DNA from 3 places in the Enterobacter sp. R4-368 genome. Region 1 is predicted to be linked to each of the others. Evidence: predicted binding sites of a transcription regulator. Region 1 holds the regulator's gene; each other region holds the start of a gene.

The links. Region 1 encodes CRP, which controls carbon source genes, mostly activating them, when cyclic AMP is high. Its sites were predicted from a motif close to ATGTGANNNNNNTCACAT; they were not measured.
Positions count from the first base shown of each region.
Region 2: ydfZ (putative selenium delivery protein YdfZ) is a predicted target of CRP. The motif match lies at 8,857-8,874, and genes of this name have one in related genera.
Region 3: deoC (deoxyribose-phosphate aldolase) is a predicted target of CRP. The motif match lies at 7,577-7,594, and genes of this name have one in related genera.

Region 1 is NC_021500.1:2,590,686-2,601,452, reverse strand. It holds gene H650_RS12330 (cytosine deaminase) at 1-369, shown strand, start outside; gene ppiA (peptidylprolyl isomerase A) at 513-1,085, shown strand; gene ficA (FicA/YhfG family antitoxin) at 1,191-1,361, shown strand; gene H650_RS12320 (putative adenosine monophosphate-protein transferase Fic) at 1,351-1,953, shown strand; gene pabA (aminodeoxychorismate synthase component 2) at 1,985-2,548, shown strand; gene argD (bifunctional acetylornithine/succinyldiaminopimelate transaminase) at 2,636-3,856, shown strand; gene H650_RS12305 (YccS/YhfK family putative transporter) at 3,846-5,924, opposite strand; gene crp (cAMP-activated global transcriptional regulator CRP) at 5,971-6,603, opposite strand; gene H650_RS12295 (OsmC family protein) at 6,908-7,312, shown strand; gene H650_RS12290 (phosphoribulokinase) at 7,355-8,224, opposite strand; gene H650_RS12285 (YheU family protein) at 8,279-8,497, opposite strand; gene H650_RS12280 (hydrolase) at 8,494-9,513, opposite strand; gene H650_RS12275 (toxic anion resistance protein) at 9,692-10,767, shown strand, end outside.
Region 2 is NC_021500.1:609,136-619,902, reverse strand. It holds gene H650_RS02830 (LysR substrate-binding domain-containing protein) at 1-267, opposite strand, end outside; gene H650_RS02825 (LysE family translocator) at 377-1,012, shown strand; gene H650_RS02820 (YnfC family lipoprotein) at 1,092-1,802, shown strand; gene speG (spermidine N1-acetyltransferase) at 1,822-2,382, opposite strand; gene H650_RS02810 (DUF1283 family protein) at 2,434-2,772, opposite strand; gene H650_RS02805 (YnfA family protein) at 2,921-3,247, shown strand; gene H650_RS25635 (hypothetical protein) at 3,521-3,667, opposite strand; gene H650_RS02800 (mannitol dehydrogenase family protein) at 3,836-5,296, shown strand; gene H650_RS02795 (RHS repeat-associated core domain-containing protein) at 5,617-8,457, shown strand; gene ydfZ (putative selenium delivery protein YdfZ) at 8,553-8,756, opposite strand; gene H650_RS02785 (GntR family transcriptional regulator) at 8,925-9,611, opposite strand; gene ydfG (bifunctional NADP-dependent 3-hydroxy acid dehydrogenase/3-hydroxypropionate dehydrogenase YdfG) at 9,701-10,450, opposite strand; gene dcp (peptidyl-dipeptidase Dcp) at 10,637-10,767, shown strand, end outside.
Region 3 is NC_021500.1:3,766,210-3,776,976, forward strand. It holds gene yjjG (pyrimidine 5'-nucleotidase) at 1-148, shown strand, start outside; gene prfC (peptide chain release factor 3) at 240-1,829, shown strand; gene osmY (molecular chaperone OsmY) at 2,214-2,831, shown strand; gene H650_RS24820 (DUF1328 domain-containing protein) at 2,962-3,123, shown strand; gene H650_RS17640 (patatin-like phospholipase family protein) at 3,245-4,315, shown strand; gene H650_RS17645 (metal-dependent hydrolase) at 4,312-5,094, shown strand; gene H650_RS17650 (YjjW family glycine radical enzyme activase) at 5,083-5,943, opposite strand; gene H650_RS17655 (YjjI family glycine radical enzyme) at 5,915-7,465, opposite strand; gene deoC (deoxyribose-phosphate aldolase) at 7,721-8,500, shown strand; gene deoA (thymidine phosphorylase) at 8,574-9,896, shown strand; gene deoB (phosphopentomutase) at 9,948-10,767, shown strand, end outside.

The DNA.
Region 1 (10,767 bases):
GGCCATGACGATGTGTTTGATCCCTGGTATCCGCTTGGCACCGGCAATATGTTGCAGGTGCTGCATATGGGGCTGCACGTTTGTCAGTTGATGGGCTACCAGCAAATTAATGATGGGTTGCGTCTTATCACGCATAACAGCGCCAGAACGTTTGGTTTAACGCAATACGGGATTGAAACGGGTTACCCGGCGAACATGGTCATTTTGCCCGTTGAAAGCGGTTTTGATGCGGTGCGCTGCCAGTCGCCGGTACGCTGGTCGATTCGACAAGGGCGGATCATTGCCAGCACGCAACCTGCGCAAAGCTGGATTCAGATGGATAACGGTGGTGAAGCGGTGCTTTTTAGCCGTTATCGTTCAGGTATGTAGCCTTCGTGAAGCGGGTTGTGAGCGGTCTGGCGTTACATCTGTTACTAAATACGTAAAATTAAGTAAAAGGCTGGCCTGCTGGCTGACTGCTCTTTAGAATCAAGCCACTCGCTTTCTTTACTGCTCTTCGTTAAGGAAACCTTATGGTTAAATCGACTCTGGCGGCTGTTGCGGCTGTGTTTGCCCTTTCTGCTTTCTCTTCTGCTGCGCTGGCGGCAAAAGGCGATCCTCATGTTCTGCTCACCACTTCCGCCGGTAACATTGAACTGGAGCTGAACAACCAGAAAGCCCCTGTGTCGGTGAAAAACTTCCTTGATTACGTAAATAACGGTTTCTATAACAACACCACGTTTCATCGTGTGATCCCGGGATTTATGGTGCAGGGCGGTGGCTTCAACGAACAGATGCAGCAAAAGCAGCCTAACCCGCCTATTAAAAACGAGGCTGACAATGGCTTGCGTAACACGCGTGGCACCATTTCGATGGCGCGCACTGCCGATAAAGACAGCGCAACCAGCCAGTTCTTTATCAACGTGGCTGACAACGCTTTCCTCGATCATGGCCAGCGCGACTTTGGTTATGCGGTGTTTGGTAAAGTGGTGAAGGGCATGGATGTCGCCGACAAAATTTCCCAGGTACCGACGCACGATGTCGGGCCTTACCAGAATGTTCCGTCAAAACCGGTCGTTATTCTCTCCGCGAAAGTGCTGCCGTAAGTTTCCCCCGCACGGGGTATTCACCCCGTGCTTCCTGAGCTTCCCTGCGTAACCTGTCATTTCTGCTTATAATTTGGGCACCGACATGTGAAACAGGGAGGCGCTATGGCCAAAAAACTCACCGACCGGCAAAAATCCCGTCTCTGGGAACAGCAGCGCAATGCCAATTTTCAGGCCAGCCGGCGGCTGGAAAATGTCGACAGCGAACTGGTGACGCTAAGTAGCGCGGAAGCCGATGAGCGCCTTGAAGAACTGCGGAGGCACTATGAGCGATAAATTCGGCGACGGGCGCGATCCGTACCTCTATCCTGGCCTGAATGTGATGCGCAATGAGCTGGGGCTTCGCCAGGCGCAGAAACTGGAGCAGGCGGCTTATCAGTTCACCGCCTTACGCGCCGCCACACTGGATCTTGGCCCGATGGTACGCGGTCTTCCTCATTTATGCGCCATTCACCACCATCTTTATCAGGATGTGTTCGACTGGGCCGGGCAGATCCGTGAAGTGGATATTTACGAAGGCGATACCCGGTTTTGCCACTTCGAGTATATCGAGAAAGAGGGCAATGCATTGATGCAGCAACTGGAAGATGAAGAGTGGCTGTGCGGGCTGGAAAAAGCAGCGTTTATTGAGCGGCTGGCGCACTACTACTGTGAAATCAACGTACTGCACCCGTTTCGCCTTGGCAACGGCATCGCTCAGCGCATCTTCTTTGAACAACTGGCGCTGCACGCGGGTTTTTCGCTCGACTGGCGTGGCATCGATCCTGATGAGTGGCGCGAGGCAAACCAGGCAGGTGCAATGGGCGACTTAGCGCCGCTTTGCACCATCTTCAGCAAAGTGGTGAGCGAAGCGGTCGAAAGCGAGTAAACTAGCGCGGTTTCCGACACCAGAGGCCGCTATGATCCTGCTTATCGACAATTACGACTCCTTTACCTGGAACCTGTATCAATATTTTTGTGAACTGGGGGCAAGCGTAGAGGTGCGGCGTAACGATGAGATCGCGCTTGCCGATATTGCTGCGCTGGCACCGGAAAAGATCGTGATTTCGCCCGGTCCCTGTACGCCGGATGAGTCCGGCGTTTCGCTGGCGGTTATCCGCCATTACGCGGGGAAATTGCCGATTCTTGGCGTTTGTCTTGGTCATCAGGCGATTGCGCAGGTCTTTGGCGCGACTATCGTTCGTGCGGCAAAAGTGATGCACGGTAAGACATCGCCTGTCACCCATAACGGCACTGGCGTATTTAGCGGGCTTAATAATCCGTTAACCGTCACCCGTTACCATTCCCTGGTTATCGATCCGCCTACGTTACCGGCATGCTTTGAGATTACCGCCTGGAGCGATAGCGGCGAGATCATGGGCATTCGCCACCTGGAGTGGGATCTGGAAGGGGTGCAATTTCACCCGGAAAGTATCCTGAGCGAGCAGGGACATCAGTTATTGAAAAACTTCCTCGAACGCTGATTTGTGGTTGCCATTAACTGATTTTTTATGCATATTTCGTGATTATATTTTCATAATCAATGCAACGTAAAACTGGATGGGCAAGCCATGGCAACTCAGCAAGACGCGGTAACGCGTGCAAACTTCGATGACGTTATTCTGCCAATTTACGCACCGGCCGAGTTTATCCCGGTAAAGGGTAAAGGCAGCAGGGTGTGGGATCAGCAGGGTAAAGAGTACGTTGATTTTGCAGGTGGAATTGCGGTTACTGCGTTAGGGCACTGCCATCCGGCGCTGGTGGAGACGCTGAAAACGCAGGGCGAAACGCTGTGGCACACCAGCAATGTTTTTACCAACGAGCCTGCTCTGCGCCTGGCGCGTAAACTCATTGACGCCACGTTTGCCGAGCGTGTGGTGTTTATGAACTCCGGCACTGAAGCTAACGAAACAGCATTCAAGCTGGCGCGTTTTTATGCATCTACGCGTCACAGTCCATACAAAACAAAAATCATCGCGTTTCATAATGCCTTCCACGGCCGTTCGCTGTTTACCGTAAGCGTGGGCGGCCAGCCGAAGTATTCCGATGGTTTTGGCCCGAAACCGGCGGACATTATCCATGTGCCGTTTAACGATCTGCACGCGGTGAAAGCGGTGATGGACGATCACACCTGCGCGGTAGTGGTAGAGCCTATTCAGGGCGAGGGCGGCGTTACTGCCGCCACACCGGATTTCCTGAAAGGTTTGCGCGAGCTGTGCGATCAACACAATGCTCTGCTGGTGTTCGACGAAGTGCAGTGCGGCATGGGCCGCAGCGGAGAGTTGTTTGCTTATATGCACTACGGTGTGACGCCGGATATTCTGACCAGCGCCAAAGCGCTCGGCGGCGGTTTCCCTATCAGCGCGATGCTGACTACACATGAAATTGCCAGTGTCTTCCACGCCGGTTCACACGGCTCTACTTACGGTGGCAACCCGCTGGCCTGCGCTGTCGCCGGAACCGCATTCGACATTATCAATACGGCGGAAGTGCTCAGCGGCGTGAATGAAAAACGTCAGTTGTTCGTTAAACATCTGCAGCAAATTGGCGAGAAATTTGACCTGTTTAGCGATATTCGTGGCATGGGGCTGCTGATTGGTGCTGAGCTGAATCCGCAATATAAAGGCCGTGCGCGCGACTTTCTCTACGCCGCTGCCGATGCGGGCGTCATGGTGCTGAACGCCGGTCCGGACGTCATGCGTTTTGTGCCTTCGCTGATTATTGATGCGCAGGATATCGAAGAAGGGATGAAGCGCTTCGCGAATGCGGTGGCGAAAGTGGTCAACGGTTAAGGCGGCGGTTTAACCAAATGCCATGATGCGGGCGCTGACGCCATGCTACCGACGAAATGGTGTGCATGGTGTTCAGATGCCCGATAATCCGCTGTAAATGCTGCTCCAGCGTGCTCATTGGCCCGTGCGTTAATGCTTCCGGGGCTTCGAGAATATTCACATCGCCGGATCCTCCCGGCCCGTCATACTCCAGCCGCTGCTGGCAGCGCTGCAGGGCAATTTCGCAGGATTGCAAATAACGTTGCGCCAGCTCCGGCGTCAACATCGTATGTTCACGTGCCAGCGTCGTCATTGCATTAATATGCTCAACGATAAACTGGCTGTGCGTTACCCACAGTTTCATATCTTCCAGATAACGCGTATTGAAGCCCGGTTCCTGCATCGCCTGGTTTAGCGAGTTAAACAAAGCGTTATGCGCCTGGTTTACGCGCATGCGCTGCCAGGCAAGCGGAGTGGGCTGCGGGTTATCGCTTAAGATCAGGCGAATCGCTTCCTGATCTGTTTCCAGCGCATCGTGCGCATTCTGGCGCAGCAAGCCACTTTGCCACTGCGGCCACAGCCAGACCATGCCGCCGAAAGCGATCAGGCAACCAATCAACGTGTCGATAAGGCGGGCGACAATAAACTCCTCACCATTTAGCGTCAGCAGTTGCAAGGTGTAGACGGCGGTAATGGTAAAACCCACCATCGCCCAGCCGTAGTTTTTCCGAATAATGAGATAACTGACCAGCGTAATCATCAGCATCGCGGCCAGCGTAAAACCGAGTGGAACATGAAAGTGCAGCGTCGCCCCGGCAATCACCAGTCCCGCAATGGTGCCCGCCGCCCGGTGGACAATGCGAACGCGCGTTGCGCCATAGCCGTTTTGCGTGACAAACATCACCGTCATCATGATCCAGTAGGGTTTTGGTAAATGCAGGGCGCTGCCCATCAGGCTGGCGATACTGAGCATGACGCTGATTCGCGCGGCATTACGCAGCGCCGCAGATTTCAGTGATAAATAGCTTTTTAGCGCCGGGAAAAGGGGCAAGCGACGCTGCTTTTCCGCCATCAGATCGCGGGCATAGAGAGGGCGCTGAGTGCGCAAGACGCGCGCGATACGGCTAAAATGCCAGGCGCAGAACTGCCCGACCGGGTTATCCGGGTGCTGGCGGGCGATTTTTTCCAGCGCGCCAATCTGCTTATCCATGTTGAAGCGCGTGGGATAGCGGTGATAGAGAATGTCGTCTGCCAGCACGCGCAGGCGAGCGGCGACGGTTTGCGCGTTCCAGCGGATCACCTGTTCGGCGTGGGTTTGTTCCACCAGTTTTTGCACTTCTTCCGGCTGGTGCAAACTCACCGAAATGTGCTCTTGCAAATCAATCCCTACCTGGAAAACCCGCAGTAGCCTTTTGTAATCGTTGTGTTTATTGGCAGCCAGCATATGCAGTTGTTGATAGCACTGGCTTATCATATCCACCGCTTTTTGCTGGCGGGCGAGCAACGGCGGCAGCGCTTTTTCTGGGTCGGCGTGTTGCGTCAGCAGGCTGTATTTCGCCTCGCAGTAGTCTGCCAGTTGCCGGTAGAGCAGGCTGAGCGATTCGCGCAGCGGTTGCTCGCGCCACATCCAGAACCAGAACCAGTTGAACAATCCGTACCACAGCGTGCCCAGCGCATAGATAAGTATCGGCTCCCATACCGGCATGTTACCGGCGAGGCTGAGCGTAAAGATGGCGGCAATGAGCGAAGCCGGGAGCAGGCGACCGTGCAGTGCACTGATTTCGGCGGTTACGCCTAAAACCAGCGTCAGCCCGGTGAGGATCAGCGGCAATGGAAGATCTCTCGCCAGCAATAGCTGCACCGCCAGGCTGCTGCCTGCAAACAGCGTTCCGCCAATGATCAGGCGTTTGAAAAAACGTTTATGTGGCGTATCAAGCCCGGCAATGTTGCAGCAGGCGGGAACGAGGGAAAACAGCAGACCTTGTTGCAGATGACCAGTAACCAGACCAATGGCCACAGGTAAACATAACACCAGCGTTTGTCGCAGTGCGTAGTTGATTTCGGGGTGATAAATCAGCCTGCGCCACATGAGGGAAGAAAAACGACGCAGCGCGTAAGCTGCGCCGTTTTACAGATTAACGCGTTCCGTATACGACGATGGTTTTACCGTGGGCGGAGATCAGGTTCTGATCTTCGAGCATTTTGAGAATGCGGCCCACAGTTTCACGGGAGCAACCGACGATCTGACCAATTTCCTGGCGAGTAATTTTAATTTGCATGCCGTCCGGATGGGTCATTGCATCTGGCTGTTTCGCCAGGTTTAACAGCGTTTGCGCGATACGGCCGGTTACATCCAGGAAGGCGAGGTTACCCACTTTTTCTGAAGTGACCTGCAGGCGACGCGCCATTTGCGAGGAAAGACGCATCAGGATATCCGGGTTAACCTGGATTAACTGACGGAATTTTTTGTACGAGATTTCAGCCACTTCACAAGCAGTTTTAGCGCGTACCCATGCACTGCGCTCCTGACCCTCTTCGAACAGGCCCAGTTCACCGATAAAATCTCCCTGGTTCAGGTAGGAGAGGATCATCTCTTTACCCTCTTCGTCCTTGATCAGCACTGCCACTGAGCCTTTAACGATGTAGTACAGCGTTTCCGCTTTTTCACCCTGGTGAATCAGCGTGCTCTTCGACGGGTACTTATGAATGTGGCAATGAGACAAGAACCATTCAAGCGTCGGGTCTGTTTGTGGTTTGCCAAGCACCATGCGCGATTATCCTCTGTTATAAGCTGTCTCAGACACAGGATGAGCCCCTACGTCTGGGGTTGCAATCTAAGCTTCCCGCATCCAGGGAAGTGGACCGTCAGCGTCATCTGCGGTCTCTAAAGTATGATGTCATGCATACATGCGTAACATCCATTTATCTCTGTAGCATCCAGAGTGTTTTAGCATAGCTTTTACCGCCTGTCTCCTGGTGTCTCGCTTCAGCATGACGCAGGTCGCCTTCCGTTGCGAGTTTTGTTATGTACGCGTAATCTGTAAAGAAAATTGCCACTCCGGAGTGAAGAAAATGCAGGCACGTGTGAAATGGGTTGAAGGGTTAACGTTCATCGGTGAGTCCGCATCGGGCCACCAAATCCTGATGGACGGCAACTCCGGCGACAAAGCGCCAAGCCCGATGGAAATGGTGCTGATGGCGGCGGGCGGATGCAGCGCCATTGATGTGGTTTCTATTTTACAAAAAGGGCGTCATGACGTGACTGACTGCGAAGTGAAGCTGACCTCAGAGCGCCGTGAAGAAGCGCCGCGCCTGTTTACCCACATCAATTTGCACTTTATCGTCACCGGTAAAGATCTGAAGGATGCTGCGGTTTCCCGCGCGGTGGATTTATCCGCGGAGAAGTATTGCTCCGTGGCCTTGATGCTCGAAAAAGCGGTGAACATCACCCACTCTTACGAAGTTATCGAAGCCTGATGCGAAAAGCCCGGTAAGCAGCACATCACCGGGCTTTCTGCATTATTTGATCTTTTTACCTTCCATCAGCCGTTGTACCAGCGGCGTCATAATCAACTCCATCGCCAGCCCCATTTTTCCGCCAGGCACCACCAGCGTATCCATATGCGAGATAAACGAGCCTTGCAGCATTGCCAGCAACCACGGGTAATCAATCCCTTCCAGATTGCGGAAATGGATCACCACAAAACTCTCGTCCAGTGAGGGAATGCCTTTCGCGGCAAACGGATTGGACGTATCCACCGTTGGCACGCGCTGGAAGTTAATGTGCGTACGGGAAAACTGCGGCGTAATAAAATTGATGTAATCTTCCATCGAACGCACGACAGAATCCATTACCGCTTCCCGCGAATGCCCGCGCTCGCTGGTATCGCGGACAAGTTTTTGAATCCATTCTAGGTTGACGATCGGCACCACGCCCACCAGCAAATCCACATGACGCGCGACATCGTTTTGCGGCGTCACCACGCCGCCGTGCAGACCTTCATAAAACAGCACATCGGTCGGTTCCGGCAGCGGTTGCCACGGCGTAAACGTGCCCGGTACCTGGTTCCAGGGAACGGCTTCATCGTAGGTATGCAGGTATTTGCGCGCCTGGCCTTTGCCGGTTTGGCCATATTCGATAAACGTCTGTTCCAGCAGGCCAAAATCATTGGCTTCCGGGCCAAAATAGCTGATATGCCGCCCAAGATCGCGGGCCTTACGGATAGCCATATCCATTTCCGGGCGGGTATAGCGATGGAAGCTGTCCCCTTCCACTTCTGCCGCGTGCATATTGAGCTGGGCGAAGATCTTACGAAAGGCGAGGCTGGTGGTGGTGGTTCCCGCGCCGCTGGAGCCTGTAACGGCGATAACCGGATGTTTGGCGGACATAGCAACTCCCTGAATAAACGATTATTTCAGTATAGCCAGCCGCCATGTACCTGTTCAGTCGTGGAACTGCCCGCGCGGCATGATATTGACCGTCTCGTGCAGTTCCGACCACACCAGTACGGCTTCGCCGCGTTGCAGCTGCCGTTTAACGTCGGCGACCTTTTGCTCAAGTGAACGCTCATGTTCACCATAATCAGTGCCTTCGCGCAAGACAAAGCTCTCAATCAGATTGTCCAGCGTCTGCGCATCAATCTCTTGCCAGGGAATAATCATCGTCTTTCCAGGTAAGCGGATAACCAATCCGGAATACGCTTTTCCAGCCACATTTCCGGGTGGCGCAAGGTTCCGCCAACAAACCCGACATGGCCGCCGTGTTCCGTCAGTTGGTATTCAATATTCGCCGGCAAATGTCCGGCATCCGGGATCACATTGTGATCCATAAACGGGTCATCTTTCGCGTGGATAATCAGCGTCGGTTTACGAATATCCGGCAAAACCGGCATCGCGCTACAGCGGCGATAATAATCCAGCGCGTCGGCAAAACCGTGGATTTTCGCGGTGATCAGATCGTCGAACTCGCGAATACGGCGCAGCTTACGCAGCGCCGGCAAGGTGGTTGGCAGCGAACCAGGATAAGCGCGTAATTTGCGCGCGGCGTTCGCTTTCAGCAAATTCAACAAATAGCGCTGATAAACACGGGAAAATCCCTTATCCATATGATAACTGCAGGCTTCCAGCACCAACGGAGCAGAGACAATTACCGCTGCATCGACGGGCAAGTCGTCATCGGCTTTTGCCAGCAAACAACCGAGCATGTTCCCGCCGAGCGAATAACCCACCGCTGCGGTTGGCGCGGGTCCGAATTCCTGATGTAACCAGTGCAAGAACCAGGTGCCATCTTCGGTTTCGCCCGAGTGATAAATCCGGTTCAGACGATTCGGGATGCCGCTACAGCCGCGAAAATGCATTACCACGCCAAGCCAGCCGCGCTGTTTCGCCGCATGCACCAGTCCATGCGCATATGGGCTGTGCAGGCTGCCCTCCAGTCCATGGAAAACCACCAGTCGCGGTTTATGTTTCGCCTGATTCGGCTCTTCGCTCCAGGCCAAATCTACAAAGTCGCCATCCGGCAGCTCAAGGCGCTGCCACCAGGGTTCAAACTGGAGGCGTCGACGTAAAATGCGTGGCAGCATCGTTTGTAGATGCGGATTACGCGCACCTGGCATTGGATGAAAGTTAAGCGAGTCTCCCTGATTTTCAAGGAAATTTGCAGGTGTAATATCTGCCATCTTGTCAATAAACGTAAGTAAATAGACGATTATTATACTTGTTAATAAATGGGCTGTTTAATACTTTGCTGCTGTTGTACCGTATATGCCTTTGCAGTCGGCCCGATAACTTTCTAAGAAATCTATTACTTTCATTGGATTACTGCCGTCTGCTTTTAAATCATTGAGGATGTATTAGATGACAGACAATACCTCGCGTGACCTTGCAGCGTCACCGTTCTTGGGCCAAACCATCAACGACTTACCCGGTAGTAAAGATTTAACGCCAGCCGAGCAGACGCAAATCCAAAATATTGTCGACGAGATTAATATTAACGACCCGGTGTTTTCGCTCTCTTTTGGCGCGAAAACTATGAATAGCATTTCGCAATTCTCTGATTCGCTGATGCAAGAAGTTCGCGCAAAAGACGCGGGTGTTATCGGTGCGCAACTGACTGACTTACTGATGAAAATCAAACAGGTAGATATCAGTCACTTTGAGCAGAAACCGGGCTTTCTTGCCTCGCTTCCGCTGCTGGGTTCGCTGTTTAATCGTATTGAGCGCACCATGCTGGAGTATCAGACGCTGGCGAAGCAAGTCGATACCATCACCGAAAAACTCAATCAGGCAATGGTGGATCTGCTGCGAAATATCTCTGTACTGGAGATCCTCTTTGAACGTAACCGCGATGTTTTCCAACAAATCACGCTGCATATCATTGCCGGTAAGCAAAAGCTTGAGGAGATAAAGCGGAATGAAGTGCCCGCATTACAAGCTCAGGCGTCTGATCCAATGAACGCACAGCGTTTGCGCGACCTGATGGAGGGTATCCAGCGTTTTGAACGTCGTCTGCATGACTTAATGCTGTCGCGCACCATTGCTATGCAGAGCGCCCCGCAAATTCGTCTGATGCAAAGTAACAGCCAATCGCTGGCGGAAAAGATCCAGAGCAGCATCCTCTCCACCATTCCTGTCTGGAAGAGCCAAATAGCGCTGTCGATGTCGCTACAGACTCAGCGTCAGGCAGCGAAACTGCAAAAAGACGTTGCTGATACCACCAATGACCTGCTTCGTCGTAATGCGGAAATGTTGCAAACCGGCACCCTGGAAACGGCGCGAGAAGTTGAACGCTCTATTGTCGATATCGAGACTTTGCGCGACGTACAGTCACGCCTGCTGAACACCCTTGAAGAGTCAGTGAAAATTGCCTCTGATGCGCGCCAACGTCGTGCAGAAGTAGAAAAAGAGCTGGTTACGATGGAAAACGAAATGCG
Region 2 (10,767 bases), 2.0 Mb from region 1:
GCTGCGCAGTGTCTGGCAGGCATTTTCCAGTTGCAAAAAACCGTCCTGTAAACGAACAGCCAGCTGGCTTCCTGCGTCGGTCAGGGTAATTTTCGGGCCATGGCGCAGAAACAAACGACACCCAAACCACTCTTCAAGGGTACGAATATGACGGCTTACCGCACCGGGGGTGACATTGAGAAAAAGGGCTGCCTGGCTAAATGATGCCATTTGCGCGGCAACGGTAAACGCCCGTAGTGCATAGAGTGGCGGCAGGTTTTGGTTCATTTGTTCGTTATCCATTATGAGTTTTTTGCATAGCGAACGGCAGTTTAACTCGTTTTTCAGACCCGCGCTTTCCGGTGATACTTCGTCAATAAATAAAAGGAGGGAGAGGATGGGATCACTGAATGTGGTGTTGCTGGGAACATACATCGGTGTGGTAGTGACGTTGCTGGCAACGCCCGGGCCGGTGGTGGCGCTGGTGTGCGCGGCGGCAGCGCGAGGCAATCACGCGCGCGCGTTTTTAACGCTGGCAGGCACTAATCTGGCCTCGCTGGTATTAATCGCACTGGCGGGGTTAACGTTGGCGGGCGTTGTCACGCTCTCGGGCTGGCTACTAAATCTGGTAGCAATGGCGGGTTCGCTCTTTATTGCGATTAGCGCTGTGCAGGCATTGCGCGCCTTGCGGCGTGAAAAAGGCACGGGGATGACCCACAATAGCGGGCAGGGCGGGTTTGTTGCGGGATTTATGACGGCCATCGCTAACCCAAAGGATATTCTGTTTTTTATCGCTTTTTTCCCGCAGTTTACCGGCATTACCGGTGATTTCGCCGCCAGCATCACGTTGCTTACCGCCATCTGGGTAGTGCTGGATTTTAGTGTCTTAACGCTCTATATCCTGGCCGTTAAACGCTGGTTACCCGCGAGGCAAAGTGGGCGTTTTGCTACCTTCTCATCGTTGATTTTATTGCTAACAGGTGTGGGCGGCGCAGGCTATTCGCTGTTGTTACTCGCCAGCCACCAGGCATAGCCACAAAGAAGTCATTGCCCTAAGTTATAAAGCTTTTGCTAATATAAGCGCATTACAAAAGAAGAATGTGGTGAACCCATTGAAAAAACAGCTGTTACTTATCTCTCTGGCGGTGGCGCTTGCCGGATGCGATAAGCCGAAGGGACCCGTTTCATTCACGCCGGAAATGGCGAGCTTCTCGAATGAATTCGATTTTGATCCGTTGCGTGGCCCGGTTAAAGATTTCAGCCAGACGTTGCTTAACGATAAAGGTGAAGTCACGAAACGCGTTACCGGAACGATGTCGAAAGAGGGATGTTTCGATACGCTTGAACTGCACGATCTGGAAAATAACAGCGGCGTGTCGCTGGTGCTGGATGCCAACTACTATCTCGAGGCGGAATCGAAGGAAAAACGACTGCGTTTGCAGGGCAAGTGCCAACTGGCGGAGTTCCCGGCAGCGGGCGTGACCTGGGATACCGACGATAACGGATTTGTGGTTCGCGCAACGGGCAAGGAGATAGAGGTTAAATACCGCTATGACGATGAAGGGTATCCGCTGGGAAAAACCACGACATCGAAAGACGCGACGTTGTCTGTTGTGTCTACGCCTTCGAAAGATAAGCGCAAAAAGCTGGATTACACCTCTGTCAGCACGCTGAACGATAAGCCGCTGGGCAATGTGAAACAGGCCTGTGAATACGACAGCCATGATAACCCGGTGAGTTGCAGCCTGGAGATTGTGGACGAAAGTGTTACACCACAGGTGTCGCACAAATACAGCATCAAAAACACCATCGAGTATTATTGATGCCGCTGACCACCGCGCTTTACTGCGCGGTGGGTTTCAGTAGCGTCGGGCCGCTTGTTTTGTGGTTTTCAAGATACTGCTGCTGGAAAATACACATGCGAATGGTGTTGCGGTACTCACCGTTAATAAAGAACTCATGGATTAATTCACCTTCGACCATAAACCCCAGCTTGCGGTAAATGTGAATCGCTTTTTCGTTCTCTTTATCCACAATCAGATAGAGCTTATACAGGTTCAGTACCGTAAAACCGTAATCCATCGCCAGCTTCGCGGCTTTTGATGCCAGCCCTTTGCCCTGATATTCCGGGGAGATGATTATCTGAAACTCCGCACGGCGGTGAACGTGGTTAATTTCAACCAGCTCCACTAATCCGGCTTTTTCGCCATTGCACTCGACCACAAAACGGCGTTCGCTTTGATCGTGAATGTGCTTGTCATACAGGTCAGAAAGTTCAACGAAGGCTTCGTAGGGTTCTTCAAACCAGTAACGCATGACGCTGGCGTTGTTATCCAGTTGATGAACGAAGCGCAAATCCTCGCGCTCGAGCGGGCGCAGGCGGACGGTGTAAGCGTCACTCATGAAAAGTCCTTTTACGTAAGCGGAAATCGGGCGCGCGAGCGCCCGGGGCGGTTAACGAATTTGCTGTCCGGTGCGGCGATCCAGACAACGCAGGGTATTGGGTTCCCAGTAGGCGTTGAGGTTGCTACTTTTCTGGCATTTGTCCTGCGCATCAAACGCGACATCGGTTTTATCCCACTCTTTTTCCACGCGCTTGTTCACTTTGTTGCGCAGGCTGCGGGTGTCATTCCATTGCTCTTTTTCCATCGCTGCGGATTGGCGGCTTTGCGCGTTATCGCCGGATTCAATCACCAGACGATTGGTTTCGGCCAGTGCGGAGGTGGTGTACACGATGGCACCCAGCGTCAGCATTGCGGTGAGGCACAGGCGTTTGCTAAGTGTTTTAGTCATTGCGATTTCCTTAATTTGAGGGAGAAACAAGATGCCCATATCACTCTATTCTATGCGATCTCAGCCACACGGGATAGCCAGCCGGGACTCACTCTCAGAGCATTATCAGGTATGATAGTTCAACCAAGTTTGAATCAACGTGCCTCTGATGCTGAAAACTACACTCCTGTTCTTTGCCACCGCGCTGTGTGAAATTGTCGGTTGTTTTTTGCCCTGGTTATGGCTAAAACGCGGCGCTACGCCACTGTTACTCATTCCCGCGGCATTCGCGCTGGCCATGTTCGTGTGGTTGTTAACGCTGCATCCGGCGGCCAGTGGGCGCGTTTACGCGGCTTACGGCGGCGTGTATGTATGCACCGCGTTGATTTGGCTACGTGTGGTCGACGGCGTCAAACTCAGTGTTCACGACTGGCTTGGGGCGCTCATCGCCATGTGTGGGATGTTGATCATCGTGGCTGGCTGGGGACGCGCATAATGTACGCCGTTTTTGATACTCAGCGTGACAGCACCGTTGTTCGCATGCGGTCTTTTTTTCTCTCCTGATTTCATTCTGTTAGCACGGTTTAAATAACAGCTAAGGCAATATCCGGCGCGTGAAATCGCGACAGGCGCGTAGAACTTCTGAAGAAAATGGGGCACGGCGACAGCATTTGACCTGGCAGGAATGTCTTCAACATGCCCGGTTCAGTAAGGCTGTTTAAGATGATATCCGTCACCTGCAAAGGGATTCATTTACTCTTCGAACGCTTCAGATATTGTTCGCGGGCGCGGCTATTTTTAAAACGCTTTTTGCCGTAATGCCGTAATGCCGTAATGCCGTAATGCCGTAATGCCGTAATGCCGTAATGCCGTAATGCCGTAATGCCGTAACGTCTGCGCTATCGCGTAATTTCATCTCCTCAACGCATCGCCTGAATCACAAAGGTAAATGTATCACGTTTTGACACATTTGGTTACCATTCTAGTTGGTGTAGTCCGCAAATCCTGTCGCAAATCATAGTCTGGTTTACCGCAGTCCGTAATCTATTGAACCACTGTTTCACTTAATAAGATGAGTCTCACCATGGAAAACAGGCTATTAACGGCGAAAGCCACGCTACCCACTTATGACCGTAACAAACTGGTTGCGCGCATTGTGCATCTCGGCTTTGGTGCGTTTCACCGCGCGCATCAGTCAGTTTATGCCGATATTCTTGCTGCAGAGCATGGCAGTGACTGGGGCTATTGCGAGGTCAATTTGATTGGCGGTGAGCAGCAAATTGCCGATCTCAAGCAGCAGGATAACCTCTATACCGTGGCGGAAATGTCTGCCGACGCGTGGACTGCGCGTGTGGTTGGCGTAGCAAAACGCGCGCTGCATGCTCAGGTGGATGGCCTGGAAACCGTGCTCGCCGCTATGTGCGAACCGCAGGTTGCCATTGTTTCGCTGACCATCACCGAGAAAGGCTATTGCCACTCTCCGGCGACCGGCAAATTGATGCTCGATCACCCGTTAATTGTCGGCGATCTGCAAAATCCGCAGCAGCCAAAATCGGCCGCGGGCGTGATAGTGGAAGCTCTGGCGCGCCGTAAAGCCGCCGGTTTACCGGCGTTCAGCGTGATGTCCTGCGACAACATGCCGGAAAACGGCCATGTCACCCGCAATGTGGTCTGCGCTTATGCACATGCGGTGAACGCAGAATTGGGCGACTGGATTGAAGCCAATGTGACCTTCCCGTCAACCATGGTAGACAGAATTGTTCCGGCGGTGACTGCCGAAACGCTGGATAAAATCGAGCAACTGACCGGTGTGCGCGACCCCGCGGGTGTAGCTTGTGAGCCGTTCCGCCAGTGGGTGATTGAAGACAATTTCGTGGCGGGTCGTCCGGCGTGGGAAAAAGCAGGTGCCGAGCTGGTGGCAGATGTTGTGCCGTTTGAAGAGATGAAACTGCGCATGCTGAACGGCAGCCACTCCTTCCTGGCGTATCTGGGCTATCTGGCGGGTTATCAACATATTAATGAGTGCATGGAAGACGAGAATTACCGTCGCGCCGCGCACGCGTTGATGTTGAAAGAGCAGGCGCCAACGCTGAAAGTGCAGGGCGTGGATCTGGCGCATTACGCCGATCTGCTGATCGCCCGTTACAGCAATACCGCGCTGCGTCACCGTACCTGGCAGATCGCCATGGACGGTAGCCAGAAACTGCCGCAGCGTATGCTGGATTCTGTGCGCTGGCATTTAGTGCATCAGCGAGATTTCTCCCTGCTGGCGCTGGGGATTGCCGGCTGGATGCGCTATGTCGGCGGCGTCGACGAGCAGGGGCAAGCGATTGAAGTGTGTGATCCGTTGCTGACAGTGATCCAGAGCGCGGTTAACAGCAGCGCGCAAGGTGAAGCCCGCGTGCAGGCGTTGCTTGGCATTGAGGCGATTTTTGGCAATGAATTGCCGAAAGACGCGACCTTTGTGGCGCAGGTGAAAAAAGCCTATCTGACACTGCTGGAGAAAGGCGCGAAAGCTACGGTGGCGCAGTACGTCCAACAATAAAAAGCAGCAACAATATTAAGCCGTTCAGATCAAAGGAATGAAGCAGGAGGCTCACGGAAGAGCCGGGCGGAGCGGGAATTATCGACCAGATAATGTGAAGGGGGCGCAAGCGGTACTGGTGAAAAAAAGTAAAATTTACGCGAGCGAAACTTAACGTTTATATGTGCTAATTGCCGCAACAGAAATTTATTTTTGAACAATATCTTATACCTAACATGAACTGGATTATTCCTCGTTCTGTCATCCCAACCGTGAAACCATTTTATAAACTACTTTTATAGGGAGCAGCTTTTAATTGCGTATAGCACGATGAGGCGAAAATGAGCCGATCTACCTTCAGCAAGACTCCTTCAGTCAAAATATATGATAACCGTAGCCGAATGATTCGCGATGTTTCATATTATCGGCATCCCGACACCACTGATATTACCGACGAGTATATTACTCATCATCAATATGACTCTCGAGGATTTCTTACCCAGAGTTCCGATCCACGGTTGTCCGACAAAAACCTTGTAAATATTGATTATATCAATGACCTTGCAGGTAATGTTTTGCGGATGCAGGGCGCTGATAATGGCTCATCAGTCACGCTAAACGATTCTGCTACAAGACCGTTTCTGAAGGTTAACGCTGAAGGCATCACCACAAAATATCAGTATGAAGCACATGATTTGCCTGGTCGGTTGAAATACATAGCGGAAACAGGGACGGAAAATATTACGCGCATTACGGCGCGTTTTATCTATGCGGGAAACACGCCTGCGGAGCAGGAACTAAACCTGGCCGGGCACTGCATTTGCCAATATGACACCAGCGGTATGACCCAACTAGAGAGCATTTCTCTCACTGGTGTGTCGCTATCAATTACCCGGTATTTGCTGAAAAACCTTGATAATCCAGATAACGTCGTAAACTGGCAAAGTGAAGATACCTTAACCCTGAACGAGCAGTTAGGCTCTGAGCGTTGGACATCATTAATGACTGCAGATGCGACGGGCGCATTACTGACTACACGCGATGCGGCAGGCAATACGCAACGTATGGCCTTTGATATTGCGAGTCTGCTGAAGGCCAGTTGGCTAACGATAACCAATGGCCCCGAGCAATCTATTATAAAATCAATAGTATATTCAGCTGCTGGTCGGAAGCTACGAGAAGAACATGGCAACGGCATCGTCATCTCATACACCTATGAGTCTGAAACCCAACGTCTGATGGGTATTAAGACAGAGCGCCCTCAAGGGCACGTTGCTGGCGCTAAGGTATTGCAACATTTACGTTATAGTTACGATCCCGTTGGCAATATGCTCAGTGTTTATAACGTGGCGGAAGAAACGCGATTCTGGAAGAACCAAAAAGTCGTGCCCGAGAATACGTATGTTTATGACAGCCTGTATCAACTGATCAAAACTTCAGGGCGTGAAATGGCCTATATTGCTCAACAGAGCAGTAATCTTCCCTCCGCCTCATTATTCGACGCTGTTACCTACACTAATTATACCCGCACTTACGCTTACGATAATGCCGGAAATCTTACGCAGATACGCCACAGTTCCCCGGCGTCGAGTAACACTTACACGACGGCGATTACGCTCTCTGACAAAAGCAACCGCGGGGTCATAAGTTCGCAGACTGAAAACCCTACTGAAGTAGACGCTTTTTTTACTCCCGGAGGGCTCCAGCGAGTGCTACAACCAGGGCAGGCATTATTATGGTCGCCCCGCGAAGAATTGCAGAAAGTGATCCTCGTACAACGAGACGATGCTGAAGATGACAGTGAAAGTTATCGTTACGACATAAACGGACAACGGGTATTTAAGGCGACGGTACGGCAGACAGACAGTGCTGTTCAGCTATCCCGGTCAATCTATTTGCAGGGGCTTGAGCTAAAAACGGTAACAGCAAACAGTCTGGAAACGGAACGCCTATATATCATTAAGACAACTGATGCAGGCCAGGCGCAGGTGCGATGCTTACACTGGGAAAACGGAAAACCAGAGGGCTTAAAGAATGATATGTTGCGCTACAGCTACGGTAATTTGACCGAAAGTAGCGTCCTGGAAATTGACGGTGATGGCAATCTCATTAGTCAGGAAGAGTATTATCCTTTTGGTGGTACGGCAGTCTTGACAACGCGCAATTACGTTGAGGTAGATTACAAAACGATAAGGTATTCGGGAAAAGAGCGAGATACCACGGGACTATACTGGTACGGATATCGGTATTATCAACCCTGGATTGGTAGATGGCTTAGCGCTGACCCAGCTGGCGTCATTGACGGGTTGAATTTATATAAAATGGTGGGAAATAATCCACTAGTGAACATCGACGAGTCAGGTTTATTTACGCTTAATATCACATCGATTTTGAAGAGCCTGATAACGAAATGGAGAGTAAATAGAAGTTATCAGGCAATGGCGAAAGGGAGTTTATGGGACGGGAAAATAAAGAATGAGGGAGCAATGCTAAACGAAGGTAGGGCTAATTTAACGTTGCTCAGGCAACAAAATTATCCTTTAACAAAAGAAGCCTATGAATTTGCTGAGAGATTTAAAAAATTAGATTTCAATCTTGTTCATTATACAAGTTCAGATATTCAGGCCTCCTCTGGCGTTATTTACTCGAAAAAAGAACTTTATAAAAGAGGAATTAAATTTAGCGAGCGCAACACAACTACGACTGATATACAAAAACTCGGTACTGACGATTTTGTCTTTTTCTCTCTGGGGGTCGGCGATGCTTCCGGGAAAGAGCGAAGCAGATTTGGCGCCAATAAGTACCAGATCCCATTAGCAAAAGCCGTACAGCAAAAGTATGTTAAACATGGTCATTTAACAATCAATGACACATTAAAATACAACGAAAGACAAACCAGCGAAAGCCGTTTAACCGGCATCTTTAAAATGCGGGATGTCAATGAACTAAAAAGTGAAGTTATCGCATCAAAAGCCGTTGAGACGGTATTTGACTACAATAATTTTAATGAAGGTTTAGCCTTGAGAATCATCGCTTCGACAAGCAATCTTTCAGTTAGCGGACAGAGGTTTGTTTATGGAAGCCGTACAGATGCAGACTTTGATCAGATTATTTCGCTTTTTTACCGGCCACAGTTTTTAGTGCCAAAAAAATTCAATGCCAGAAACATGGTGAAGCAATAAAATGTTATAAAAAGAATGCCAGCAGGGTGCTGAGGTTTTTTTGCAAACTCAGCGCACCGGCGGCATTCTTTTTTCACCACGCTTTTTTCAACCGCTTAGTGCAAACCAAGACGAATCAGTTCAACCGGTTCGAATTTGCCTTCACAGCCTTCCACTTCCACCGTTTTGCTACGGCGCACCTGCGCGGGGTTTAACCCCTCGGCGTGAATCGCGACGATTTTGCCGGTGCGGCCAGTGCCATTAATCATCACGCGCGTGCCGGTGGTGATAGCGTTACGGTTACGATCATACGTCATCATGGTGGTTTCTCCTTATTGAAATCCGCAAAACGAAACGGGGCAGAAGATGTCCCCGAAATGGACGCCTTATAAATACGCCCCTGAGCCAGTGAGTTTTTGTTTTTGATCAAAGTCACACTTTTTTGCCGGAAAAAAATGTGACCTGGCGGAGATAAGAAGGGGGAAGGATTACTCTTCGCTGAACCAGTCGCGGTTTTCCTGGCGAATGGTTTTTACTGACTCGCTGATTTCCTGCAAATGCAGCGTCATGGCGCGATCAACGGCGTCAGCATCGCGCTTTTCCAGCGCGGAGAAAATATCCATATGCTGGCGCAACAGCATCTCCGGCGGCGAAACATGATCAAGGCTCATATAGCGCACGCGGTCGATGGTCGCTTTAATATTTTCGATAGTGTCCCACGCTAACTGGCAGTCGGCGATGAGCGCCAGCTTCTGGTGGAAATTATCATCCAGCTCGAAAAAGTCATTCAGTTGTTTACGCTCAATCGCAGTGCGCTGCTGATTAAGGTTTTGCTCCAGCTGATAACAGGCGCTGTCATCAATCATCGTTGCGGCGCGGCGGGCGACGGCGCATTCAATGGCCTGGCGAACGAAGCAGCCGTTACGCACCTGCGTCATGGAGATCTTATTGACGTAGCTACCGCGTTGCGGGCGGATTTGGATCAGGCCGTTTTCAGCAAGCTTAATAAAAGCTTCGCGTACTGGCTGGCGTGACACGTCAAAGCGCACCGACACCTCTTTTTCAGACAGCGGCGTGCCCGGTGGGATCAGACAATGGACGATGTCCCGCCGTAAGATGCGGTAAATCTGTTGATTGACGGGCTGTGTAGGGTTGAGTTGCGTTTCAGCGGCCATTCGCTCTTACTTTTTAAGGGGTTAACCTGTCTACCATACCATTAATTTACCGTACATCCCATACCCGGCCCGCAGGCCGGGCGCGGAAATTACCCTTCGCGGTGGACGCTAAGACCAGCATATGTCTGGCTGACTGGCATCATTTCAAGGGTATTAATATTGACATGCTTCGGCAACGTGGCGACCCACCACACCGCTTCGGTAACGTCTTCCGGCGTCAGCGCTGTGGTGTTCTCGTAAGTTTTTCCGGCTTTCGCATCATCGCCTTTAAAGCGCACATTCGAAAACTCGGTGCCGCCCACCAGGCCCGGTTCGATATTGGTCACACGCACGGCGGTGCCGCTAAGATCGGTACGTAAGTTCAGGCTGAATTGCCGCACAAAGGCTTTGCTCGCGCCATAGACGTTACCGCCTGCATAGGGCCAGCTACCGGCGGTGGAACCGATATTGATGATGTGGCCGCGATTACGCTCAACCATGCCCGGCAGCACTGCGCGTGTCATATACACCAGACCTTTATTATTGGTGTCGATCATGGTTTCCCAGTCGTCGACATTCGCTTTATGTGCCGGTTCCAGACCCAACGCCAGGCCTGCGTTGTTAACCAGTACATCAATATCGCGCCACGCGGCAGGCAGAGCAGAAATAAACTCTTCAATCGCCGCGCGGTTACGCACGTCCAGTTGTGCGGTATAGAGGTTATCGCCCAGTTCGTCCTTCAGTTCCTGCAAACGTTCCTGACGACGACCTGTGGCAATCACTTTATGGCCGTTCTGAATAAAACGGCGTGTAATACCTTCGCCAAAACCCGCGGTTGCCCCGGTAACCAGAATAATCATCTCACTGTTCCTCAACGCATTTTGTGGTGTAGTGACATAGCATGCACCGCTTTATAGCGGTAACACAACTTATCCTGCATACAGTGTGGCAAAAAACGCTGGCTCATGTGCGAAAGAAGAGAAATGATTGCGATGCGCGCGGCGGATGCCTACTCTGAGAAGAATCACCGCATTCAGGAGCGAAATATGTCGGTCACTAATCCTTTCTTTTCTGCCAGCACACTGCCTTACCAGGCGCCGCCTTTTGACGTTATTAATCAGGAGCATTATCGCCCGGCGTTTGATGAAGGAGTCCGGCAAAAACGCGCTGAAATCGC
Region 3 (10,767 bases), 1.2 Mb from region 1:
GGCGGAATCCGACATCCTCGGCGGCATTAACGCCGGGCTTTCGACCTGCTGGTTGAATGCGCACGATCGCGCGCTGCCTGAAGGTATCAACCCGACCTGGACCGTCACGTCCCTGAACGAACTGGAGCAACTCCTGTGTAAACATTGATTGTCTGCACTCCGCCGTTGAGTACAATAGCCGCATTTTTCGTATTTCATCGCGAGGCCTCAGGCCGCGCAATTACACAGAAGATTTCATTATGACGTTGTCTCCTTATTTACAAGAGGTAGCAAAGCGCCGTACGTTCGCTATCATCTCGCACCCCGATGCCGGTAAAACCACCATCACTGAAAAGGTGTTGCTGTTCGGACAGGCGATTCAAACCGCCGGTACAGTAAAAGGCCGCGGCTCCAGCCAGCACGCAAAATCCGACTGGATGGAGATGGAAAAGCAGCGTGGTATCTCTATTACCACCTCCGTGATGCAGTTCCCGTATAAAACCAGCCTGGTGAATCTGCTGGATACCCCGGGGCACGAAGACTTCTCCGAAGATACTTACCGCACACTGACGGCGGTGGACTGCTGCCTGATGGTTATCGATGCGGCAAAAGGGGTTGAAGATCGGACCCGTAAGCTGATGGAAGTCACCCGTCTGCGCGATACGCCGATCCTGACCTTTATGAACAAACTCGATCGTGACATCCGCGATCCGATGGAGCTGCTGGATGAAGTGGAAAACGAGCTGAAGATCGCCTGTGCGCCGATTACCTGGCCGATTGGCTGCGGTAAGTTGTTCAAGGGCGTTTATCACCTTTATAAAGATGAAACCTACCTGTATCAGACAGGGCAGGGGCACACCATCCAGGAAGTGCGCATCGTTAAAGGCCTGAACAACCCGGATCTGGATAAAGCCGTGGGCGAAGATCTGGCACAGCAGCTGCGCGATGAGCTGGAGCTGGTGCAGGGCGCATCGAACGAGTTCGATAAAGAGCTGTTCCTGAGCGGCGAAATCACGCCGGTCTTCTTTGGTACCGCGCTGGGTAACTTCGGTGTCGATCATATGCTGGATGGTCTGGTGGAATGGGCGCCTGCGCCAATGCCACGTAAAACCGACACCCGCGAAGTGAAAGCCGATGATGACAAATTCACTGGCTTTGTCTTTAAAATTCAGGCCAACATGGACCCGAAACACCGCGACCGCGTGGCGTTTATGCGCGTGGTTTCTGGCCGTTATGAAAAGGGCATGAAGCTGCGCCAGGTGCGCACCGGCAAAGATGTGATTATCTCTGACGCCCTGACCTTTATGGCTGGCGATCGCTCGCATGTAGAAGAAGCCTACCCGGGTGACATTATTGGTCTGCATAACCACGGGACGATCCAGATTGGTGACACCTTCACCCAGGGCGAAATGATGAAGTTCACCGGTATTCCGAACTTCGCACCGGAGTTGTTCCGCCGTATTCGCCTGCGTGACCCGCTGAAGCAAAAACAGCTCCTCAAAGGTCTGGTTCAGCTTTCAGAAGAGGGCGCGGTGCAGGTGTTCCGTCCTATCGCCAACAACGATCTGATTGTCGGCGCGGTGGGTGTCCTGCAGTTTGACGTGGTGGTTTCCCGTCTGAAGAGCGAATACAACGTGGAAGCGGTGTACGAGTCTGTGAACGTGGCGACAGCACGCTGGGTTGAAAGCACTGACGTGAAGAAATTCGAGGAATTCAAACGCAAGAACGAAATCCAGCTTGCGCTCGATGGCGGTGATAACCTGACCTACATCGCCCCAACGATGGTAAACCTGAATCTGACACAGGAACGCTATCCGGAAGTGACTTTCCACAAAACTCGCGAGCATTAATCCTTCTGCAGAGCACGGTAGACGCCGTGCTCTGTCACTTCTCCTGTCTAATTAGCCCCTTGCGGATTGTTCTTAAAACCCGTCATTTCGCCTCCATTTGTTCGTTTTTTACCCACCCGGCCATGATTTTTGTCGATTGTGATCTATATTTAACAAAGTGATGACAAATCGGGTGGATAAAAGTCCTGTTCAATGCGTTAAGTAAAGTCTTTTATCCACTCATTTCTTCACAAAGGAATATTAACAACTGCTTTAGCACGATGTGCGACAGGATTGTAAACGCGCCATCAGTTGCTGAATTGGGTGGTTTTCACCACAGCAGTAGAGCGGCACACGTTGCTGCTTGTGGCCCAAATAGTGGGCAAACCAACAGGAAGAACATCGATGACTATGAAAAAACTGACTATTTCCAAAACTCTGCTGGCCGTAATGCTGGGCTCTGTTCTGGCAAGTGGTTCCGCATTCGCTGCGGAGACTACCACCGACAAAGCGCAAAATGCTGCTTCCAGTGCAGGGGAATCAATCGATAGCTCAATGAATAAAGTCGGTGGTTTCATGGATGACAGCACCATCACCGCGAAAGTCAAAGCGGCGCTGGTGGATCATGAAGACATTAAAAGTACGGACATCTCCGTTAAAACGGACAAAAAAGTGGTCACGCTGAGCGGCTTCGTTGAAAGCCAGGCGCAGGCAGAAAAAGCCGTCTCCGTCGCAAAAGGCGTCGAGGGCGTGGCTTCTGTGAGCGATAAGCTGCATGTGCGTGACGGCAAAAACAAGACCATGAAAGGTTATGCGGGTGATACCGCTACCACCAGTGAAATCAAAGCAAAACTGCTGGCCGACGATGTTGTCCCTTCCCGTAAGGTGAAGGTTGAAACCACCGATGGCGTGGTGCAGTTGTCCGGTACCGTAGATTCACAGGCACAAAGTGAACGCGCTGAAAGTATCGCCAAAGCAATCGACGGCGTTAAAAGCGTGAAGAACGATCTCAAAGTGAAGTAACTAATCCTGAAAACGTCACTACCCGGTGCAAGCCGGGTATGACAAGCACGTACCAGGAAAAACATCGCCGGTGGGCATCCTGAGCGCTCATCTTAAGCGGTTGAAATTAACTATGGTAAAGGAGAGTTTTATGTTTCGTTGGGGCATTATATTTCTGGTTATCGCGTTAATTGCCGCCGCACTGGGCTTTGGTGGTCTTGCGGGTACGGCAGCAGGGGCCGCGAAAATTGTCTTTATCGTCGGTATTATCCTGTTCCTCGTCAGCCTGTTTATGGGTCGTCGGCGTCCATAGCGTATTACACGCTTAAATTTCGGTTACATTAAAGCCAGTCCTTGTGACTGGCTTTGCTGTTTCGGCTGCGGGAAAAGTGCGCTACTTTGAGATATTCAGCGCATCAATTAAGGAAAGCAGAGTGGGCCAGCATATTCCCGTTACGCTCGGCAACATCGCGCCGCTGGCGTTAAAACCCTTTCGCCCGGGTCGGCTCGCGCTCGTATGCGAGGGCGGTGGACAGCGCGGTATTTTTACCGCTGGCGTTCTGGACGAGTTTATGCGTGCGGAATTTAATCCTTTCGATCTCTATTTCGGCAGCTCTGCCGGTGCGCAAAACCTTTCCGCTTATGTCTGCAATCAACCTGGCTACGCACGCAAAGTGATCATGCGCTACACCACGTCGCGGGAATTTTTCAATCCGGTGCGCTTTGTGCGCGGCGGCAATCTTATCGATCTCGATTGGCTGGTTGAATCGACCTCAAGCCAGATGCCGCTGGCCATGGACTACGCCGCGCGGATTTTCGATGCGGGCAAAGAGTTTTACATGTGCGCCTGTCGGCAGGATGATTACTCCGCAGCCTATTTCTCCCCTACTCATCAGACATGGCTCGATTTGATTCGTGCTTCCAGCGCGATCCCCGGCTTTTATCGTCCGGGCGTGATGCTTGATGGCATTAATTATCTCGACGGCGGTGTCAGCGATGCCATTCCGGTGCAGGAGGCGGCAAAACGCGGCGCGAACACGATTGTGGTGATCCGTACCGTACCGTCACAGATGTACTATACGCCCCAGTGGTTCAAACGGATGGAACGCTGGCTGGGAGAGAGCAGCCTGCAATCCTTAATCAATCTGGTGCAGCACCATGAGAAAAGTTACCTGGCGATCCAACGCTTTATCGAAGCGCCGCCGGGTAAACTGCGTATTTTTGAAATCTATCCGCCTAAGTTGTTGAAGAGCATGGCGCTGGGCAGCCGTTTACCGGCGCTGCGCGAGGATTATAAAATCGGGCGTTTGTGCGGGCGCTATTTCCTGGCGACGGTGGGCAAATTGCTGGCGGAAACCCCGCCGCTGGTGCGCCACTCGCCGATTATCGCGCCTGCGACGCGTGTTGTTCCACCGGCTGCGGTGGCCAACGACGCGCTGGATACGCCGCTGGTCAGCGTCGTGCAGGCCAACGATTTACCCATCAATAAAGAGGATACGGCGTGAGTTTCCGCTTTACCGATACCCACTGTCATTTCGATTTCCCGCCGTTTGCCGGCGATGAAGCAGCGAGTATCGCCCGTGCGGGCGACGCTGGCGTGGAGCGCATTATTGTTCCGGCGATCGCCGCCCGTTATTTTGATCGCGTTTGCCACTTAGCACGCCAGCATACCGCGCTGTACGCCGCGCTGGGGCTACACCCGATTGTGATTGAAGAGCACAGCGAGGAAAGCCTGCAACGGCTCGAACAGATGCTCGCGGCAAAGCCCGAGAAAGTGGTGGCGATAGGGGAAATTGGCCTCGATCTTTACCGCGACGATCCGCAGTTTGAGCGCCAGCAGCAGGTGTTAGACGCGCAACTAAAATTGGCAAAACGCTTTGATCTGCCGGTGATCCTCCATTCACGCCGCACGCATGACAAGCTGGCGATGCATTTAAAAAAACATGATTTACCTCGCCGTGGCGTAGTGCATGGTTTCGCCGGTAGCCTGCAACAGGCGCAGCGCTTTGTTGAGCTGGGCTATTACATCGGCGTGGGCGGCACCATTACCTACCCGCGCGCCAGTAAAACCCGTGACGTAATGGCGCAGTTGCCGCTTTCTGCATTACTGCTGGAAACGGATGCGCCGGACATGCCGCTCAATGGTTTTCAGGGCCAGCCCAATCGGCCAGAGCGTGCCGCGCAGGTGTTCGATACGTTGTGCGAGCTACGCCGCGAAGCGCCGGATGTCATCGCACACGCACTGCTGGAAAACACGCAGCGGCTCTTTGCGCTACAGATATAGCGCCGGGCGCAGCACGGTTTTTACACCGCGCTCCAGTAGCGCCTGCGCCAGCGGTTCCACATCCTCCGGCGTAGCGCTGCGCCATGTCTGCGCCTCACCGTACACGCCATGCGCATGAAAGGCATTAAGCCGCACTGGCACCTCGCCGAGTTGATGAATAAAGGCGGCCAGCGCATCGATATGTACCAGATAATCGTGTTCCGGGATCACCAGCAGGCGCAGCTCCGCTAACTTCTTCTCTGCCGCCAGTAGCCGCAGGCTGGCTTTCACCTGCACGTTATCCCGTCCGGTGAGAAAACGGTGCCGCGCATTGCCCCAGGCTTTGAGATCGATTATCGCGCCGTCGCAGACCGGCAACAGCTTGCGCCAGCCGGTTTCGCTGAGTAACCCGTTACTGTCCACCAGACAATTCAGATGGCGCAGTTGTGCGTCATGGCGTAATGCAGAGAACAGCGCATGCAAAAAGGGCAGTTGCAGCGTTGCTTCGCCGCCGCTGACGGTGATGCCTTCAATAAACAGCGCCACTTTGCGAATCTGCGCCACAACCTGTTCAACCGTCATGCTCTGCGCCATCGGCGTGGCGTGTTGCGGGCACATGCGCAGGCAAGTGTCGCACTGCTCGCAACGCGCAGCGTTCCATTCCACTTGCCCTCCATTAATGGAGAGCGCGTGCTGTGGGCAACCTGCGACACAATCGCCGCAGTGGTTGCAGCGGCCAATGGTCCACGGGTTATGGCAGTTTTTACAGCGCATATTGCAGCCCTGTAAAAACAGTGCCAGCCGGCTGCCTGGTCCGTCCACGCAGGAGAACGGGAGGATTTTACTGACGAAAGCGCATCTGCTGTTCATGGCTGACCACGCGGGGTTGTCGTTCCAGAATATGCGTGTTACGCGCGGCCTCTTCACCCAGCCAGGTGGTATTGGTGCGTGAGCCTTCGGCCCGGAATTTCCTGAGATCTGACAGGCGCACCATATAACCAGTGACGCGAACCAGATCGTTACCGGCTACGTTAGCAGTGAACTCGCGCATGCCAGCTTTAAACGCACCAAGGCAGAGCTGGACAACGGCTTGCGGGTTGCGTTTCACCGTTTCATCGAGGGTCAAAATATCGCTGATCCCGGCCTGATACCACGCATGATGCGGTGCGACGGCGAGCAGATGGGTAATCGGATCCGGCTCGTCGCCATAAGGCAGCCGCGCGCCTGGCGTGGTGTCGGTGTCGGAGCTAATACCCGATTGCGCATGGAGCATGGCGCGCTGCCGCCAGCCGTATTTTACCGGCGTGTTTGCCACAAAGCTCGCCAGTTGTTCACTGATGCGATAACCAAGTGCGTTGGCTTGTTCATCTTTGCCGTAGCGTGCGGCGAGACCGGCTTTTTCACAAAGCGTATTGACCGCTTCGGCCAGCCCATACATACCAAACATGGGCACAAAACGGTCGGCAGCAATCAGCCCTTCCTGCACAAGGAAGCTATGCTCAAAGAAGCCGGATTGCTGATACAGAAAATCGCAGCGGGCATCGATAATTGCCATTTGTTGCTGGCAATAGTGTGGCAATTGATGGGTGAAGAAATCCTCCAGCGACGCGCTGCGTTCCGCGATCGCTTTCAGATTGAGGCGTACCAGCGTACTCCCGCCGCCGCCCAGCGGCAGAGAGTTATAGCAACTCACAATGCCATAACCGCCTTTTGTGAAAATATTATCATGCACCGGGCCGTTGGCGATGTGCGGTTTGCTGCACTCGCAGATATTACGCGCCACCTCCAGTAGCAGATCATCCGGCGTAATATCCGGGTCATAGATAAAGGTTAAGTTTGGCGCAACCTGCTTCAGTTCTGCATCGGCGCGTAAAATAGCACGCGTAACCGGAGTGTCGAATGGGCCAATATTGGCATGCATAAAGGCGTCTGGCAGCGTTCTGTCGAGGTAGCGCCAGAAACGTTTTATGCGGATATCGATCTCCTGTTGTGTTAGAATTCTCACATATGGTTGTAGCAGGACATCAAGCTGGCCGAGATAAACAGGCATTGATGTCACTGATGGAACATGGTGGTAGAGGATCGTCAGCAATGAGAGGGCGTCATCAAGATCTTTTGCCCCTTCCAGCTCCAGCCAGGCGGAACCGTTAGCGAGAAATTTAGCGTAATCCGGCAGCACATAACGCGGTTTGTAAGGGGCGTGCCCTTCAAACATATCGCAGATGGCGCCCTCATCAAGTGCTGCGCGTGCCGCTTGCGGCAACGCCGGATAGGGCAGGGCGTTTTCCGCTTCCAGCGCCAGGAAGTGGCGTTTTTGTTCCGGTGTGAGTGTTGGGCTGGTAACAATCTGCTGGCAGCGTGACAGCAATAAAGGATCAACAGACGGGGACATCATCGTTCCTCTTATTTCCTTGAGTGATGGCGATGAGTGTACGGAGCCAGCTGTTGGTCGCTTTTGATCCCGTCCCCTGTCAGCGCAATCATTACTGATGTGAATTTAAAAGTTTGATCAATGTCCCATTATGGTTTTGCAAACGTGAATTTAACTTTCATTAACTGTGATGGGTGTCGAAGTGTGAATGTGGGTTGATGTTAAAATACTAACAAACCCGAACAGAAAACCGGCATTACGCCGTCGGAGAGAATTATGAGTGATTTAACGGCAAGCAGCCTGCGTGCGCTGAAACTGATGGACCTGACCACCCTGAATGATGATGACACCAACGAGAAAGTCATCGCCCTGTGTCATCAGGCAAAAACCCCGGTGGGCAACACCGCCGCCATCTGTATCTACCCGCGTTTTATCCCGATTGCGCGCAAAACCCTGAACGCACAAGGTACGCCGGATGTGCGTATCGCAACCGTGACCAACTTCCCGCATGGTAACGACGATATCGACATCGCGCTGGCTGAAACACGCGCCGCCATTGCTTACGGTGCTGATGAAGTTGATGTGGTGTTCCCGTACCGTGCGCTGATCGCCGGTAACGAGCAGGTAGGCTTCGATCTGGTGAAAGCCTGTAAAGAGGCTTGCGCGGCGGCGAACGTGCTGCTGAAAGTGATTATTGAAACCGGTGAGCTGAAAACGGAAGCATTGATCCGTAAAGCGTCTGAAATCGCCATTAAAGCCGGTGCAGATTTCATTAAAACGTCGACCGGTAAAGTGCCGGTAAACGCGACCCCGGAAAGCGCACGTATCATGATGGAAGTGATTCGCGATATGGGCGTTGAGAAAACCGTTGGTTTTAAACCGGCTGGTGGCGTACGTAGCGCGGAAGATGCGCAGCAGTATCTCGCCATTGCTGACGACCTGTTTGGTGCCGATTGGGCCGATGCCCGTCATTACCGTTTTGGCGCCTCCAGCCTGCTGGCAAGCCTGCTGAAAGCGTTGGGCCACGGCGACGGTAAGAGCGCAAGCAGCTATTAATTTGTCATTGCCGGGTAGCGCATTGTTACCCGGCCTCAATGGATTTTCCGGCTTTATTCCTCAGGGGGTTACCTTGTTTCTCGCTCAAGAAATTATTCGAAAAAAACGCGATGGTCTCGCGCTGAGTGATGAAGAAATCCGTTTCTTTATCAACGGAATACGCGATAACACCGTTTCTGAAGGGCAGATTGCTGCTCTGGCAATGACCATTTTCTTCCACGACATGACGATGCCGGAGCGTGTTTCGCTGACCATGGCGATGCGGGATTCAGGCACTGTTCTGGACTGGAAACCGCTCGATCTTAACGGCCCGGTGGTGGACAAACACTCGACCGGCGGCGTGGGCGATGTCACCTCGTTGATGCTTGGCCCGATGGTGGCGGCCTGCGGCGGCTATATTCCGATGATTTCCGGGCGTGGCCTTGGCCATACTGGCGGCACGCTCGACAAACTGGAAGCGATCCCGGGGTTTGATATCTTCCCGGAAGATAACCGTTTTCGCGAGATTATTAAGGATGTTGGTGTGGCGATTATCGGCCAGACCAATTCGCTGGCTCCGGCGGATAAACGTTTCTACGCCACCCGCGATATCACCGCGACGGTGGACTCTATTCCGTTAATCACCGCTTCTATCCTCGCCAAAAAACTGGCCGAGGGGCTTGATGCGCTGGTGATGGACGTCAAAGTGGGTAGCGGGGCATTTATGCCGACTTACGCCCTCTCTGAACAACTGGCGGAAGCGATTGTTGGCGTTGCCAACGGCGCGGGCGTGCGGACTACCGCGCTGCTGACCGATATGAACCAGGTGCTGGCTTCCAGCGCGGGCAACGCAGTGGAAGTACGCGAAGCGGTGCAGTTCCTGACTGGTGAATACCGCAATCCGCGCTTGTTTGACGTCACTATGGCGCTGTGCGTGGAGATGCTGATCTCCGGCAAACTGGCGAAAGATGACGCCGACGCACGGGCGAAGCTGCAAGCGGTGCTGGATAACGGTAAAGCGGCCGAGGTGTTTGGTCGTATGGTTGCGGCGCAAAAAGGGCCGCACGATTTCGTGGAAAACTACGCCAAATACCTGCCTACCGCGACGCTCAGCAAAGCGGTATATGCCGATGATGAAGGGTTTATCACGGCGATGGATACGCGCGCGCTGGGCATGGCGGTGGTGTCGATGGGCGGTGGTCGTCGCCAGGCGTCGGACACTATTGATTACAGCGTCGGCTTTACCGATATGGTGCGTCTGGGCGAACGCGTTGATGGCCAGCGCCCGCTGGCGGTTATCCACGCCAAAGACGAAGCCAGCTGGCAAGAGGCTGCGCAGGCGGTGAAAGCGGCTATTTCGATGGGCGACAGCGCACCAAAAGAGACACCGACGGTCTATCGCCGCATTACTGAATAGCGGTATACTGATCTGATCGCTTTTTTACAAAGCACAAGGTACGGAGAACATATGAAACGTGCATTTATTATGGTGCTGGACTCTTTCGGCATCGGCGCGACCGAAGACGCGGAGCGCTTTGGCGACGTGGGTTCCGATACCCTCGGTCACATCGCTGAAGTTTGCGCGAAAGGTGAAGCCGACACCGGGCGCAAAGGCCCGCTGAATTTACCCAATCTGACCCGTCTGGGTCTGGCGAAGGCGCACGAAGGCGCAACAGGTTTTATTCCTGCCGGGATGGACGCCAACGCGGAAATCACTGGTGCTTACGCATGGGCGCATGAGCTATCTTCCGGGAAAGATACGCCGTCAGGCCACTGGGAAATCGCCGGTGTGCCGGTGCTGTTCGACTGGGGCTACTTTAGCGACACCGAGAATAGCTTCCCGCAGGAACTGCTGGATAAGCTGGTGAAACGCGCTAATCTGCCGGGTTATCTTGGCAACTGCCACTCGTCCGGTACGGTGATCCTTGACCAGCTCGGCGAAGAGCACATGAAAACCGGCAAGCCGATTTTCTACACCTCTGCCGATTCGGTGTTCCAGATTGCCTGCCACGAAGAGACCTTTGGTCTGGATAAGCTGTATGAGCTGTGCGAAATCGCGCGTGAAGAGCTGACCGAAGGCGGCTACAACATTGGCCGCGTGATTGCGCGTCCATTTGTTGGCGATAAAGCAGGTAATTTCCAGCGTACCGGTAACCGCCATGACCTGGCCGTTGAACCACCGTCAGCCACCGTGCTGCAAAAACTGGTCGAAGAGAAAGATGGCCACGTGGTTTCGGTCGGTAAAATTGCCGATATCTATGCCAACTGCGGCATCACCAAAAAAGTGA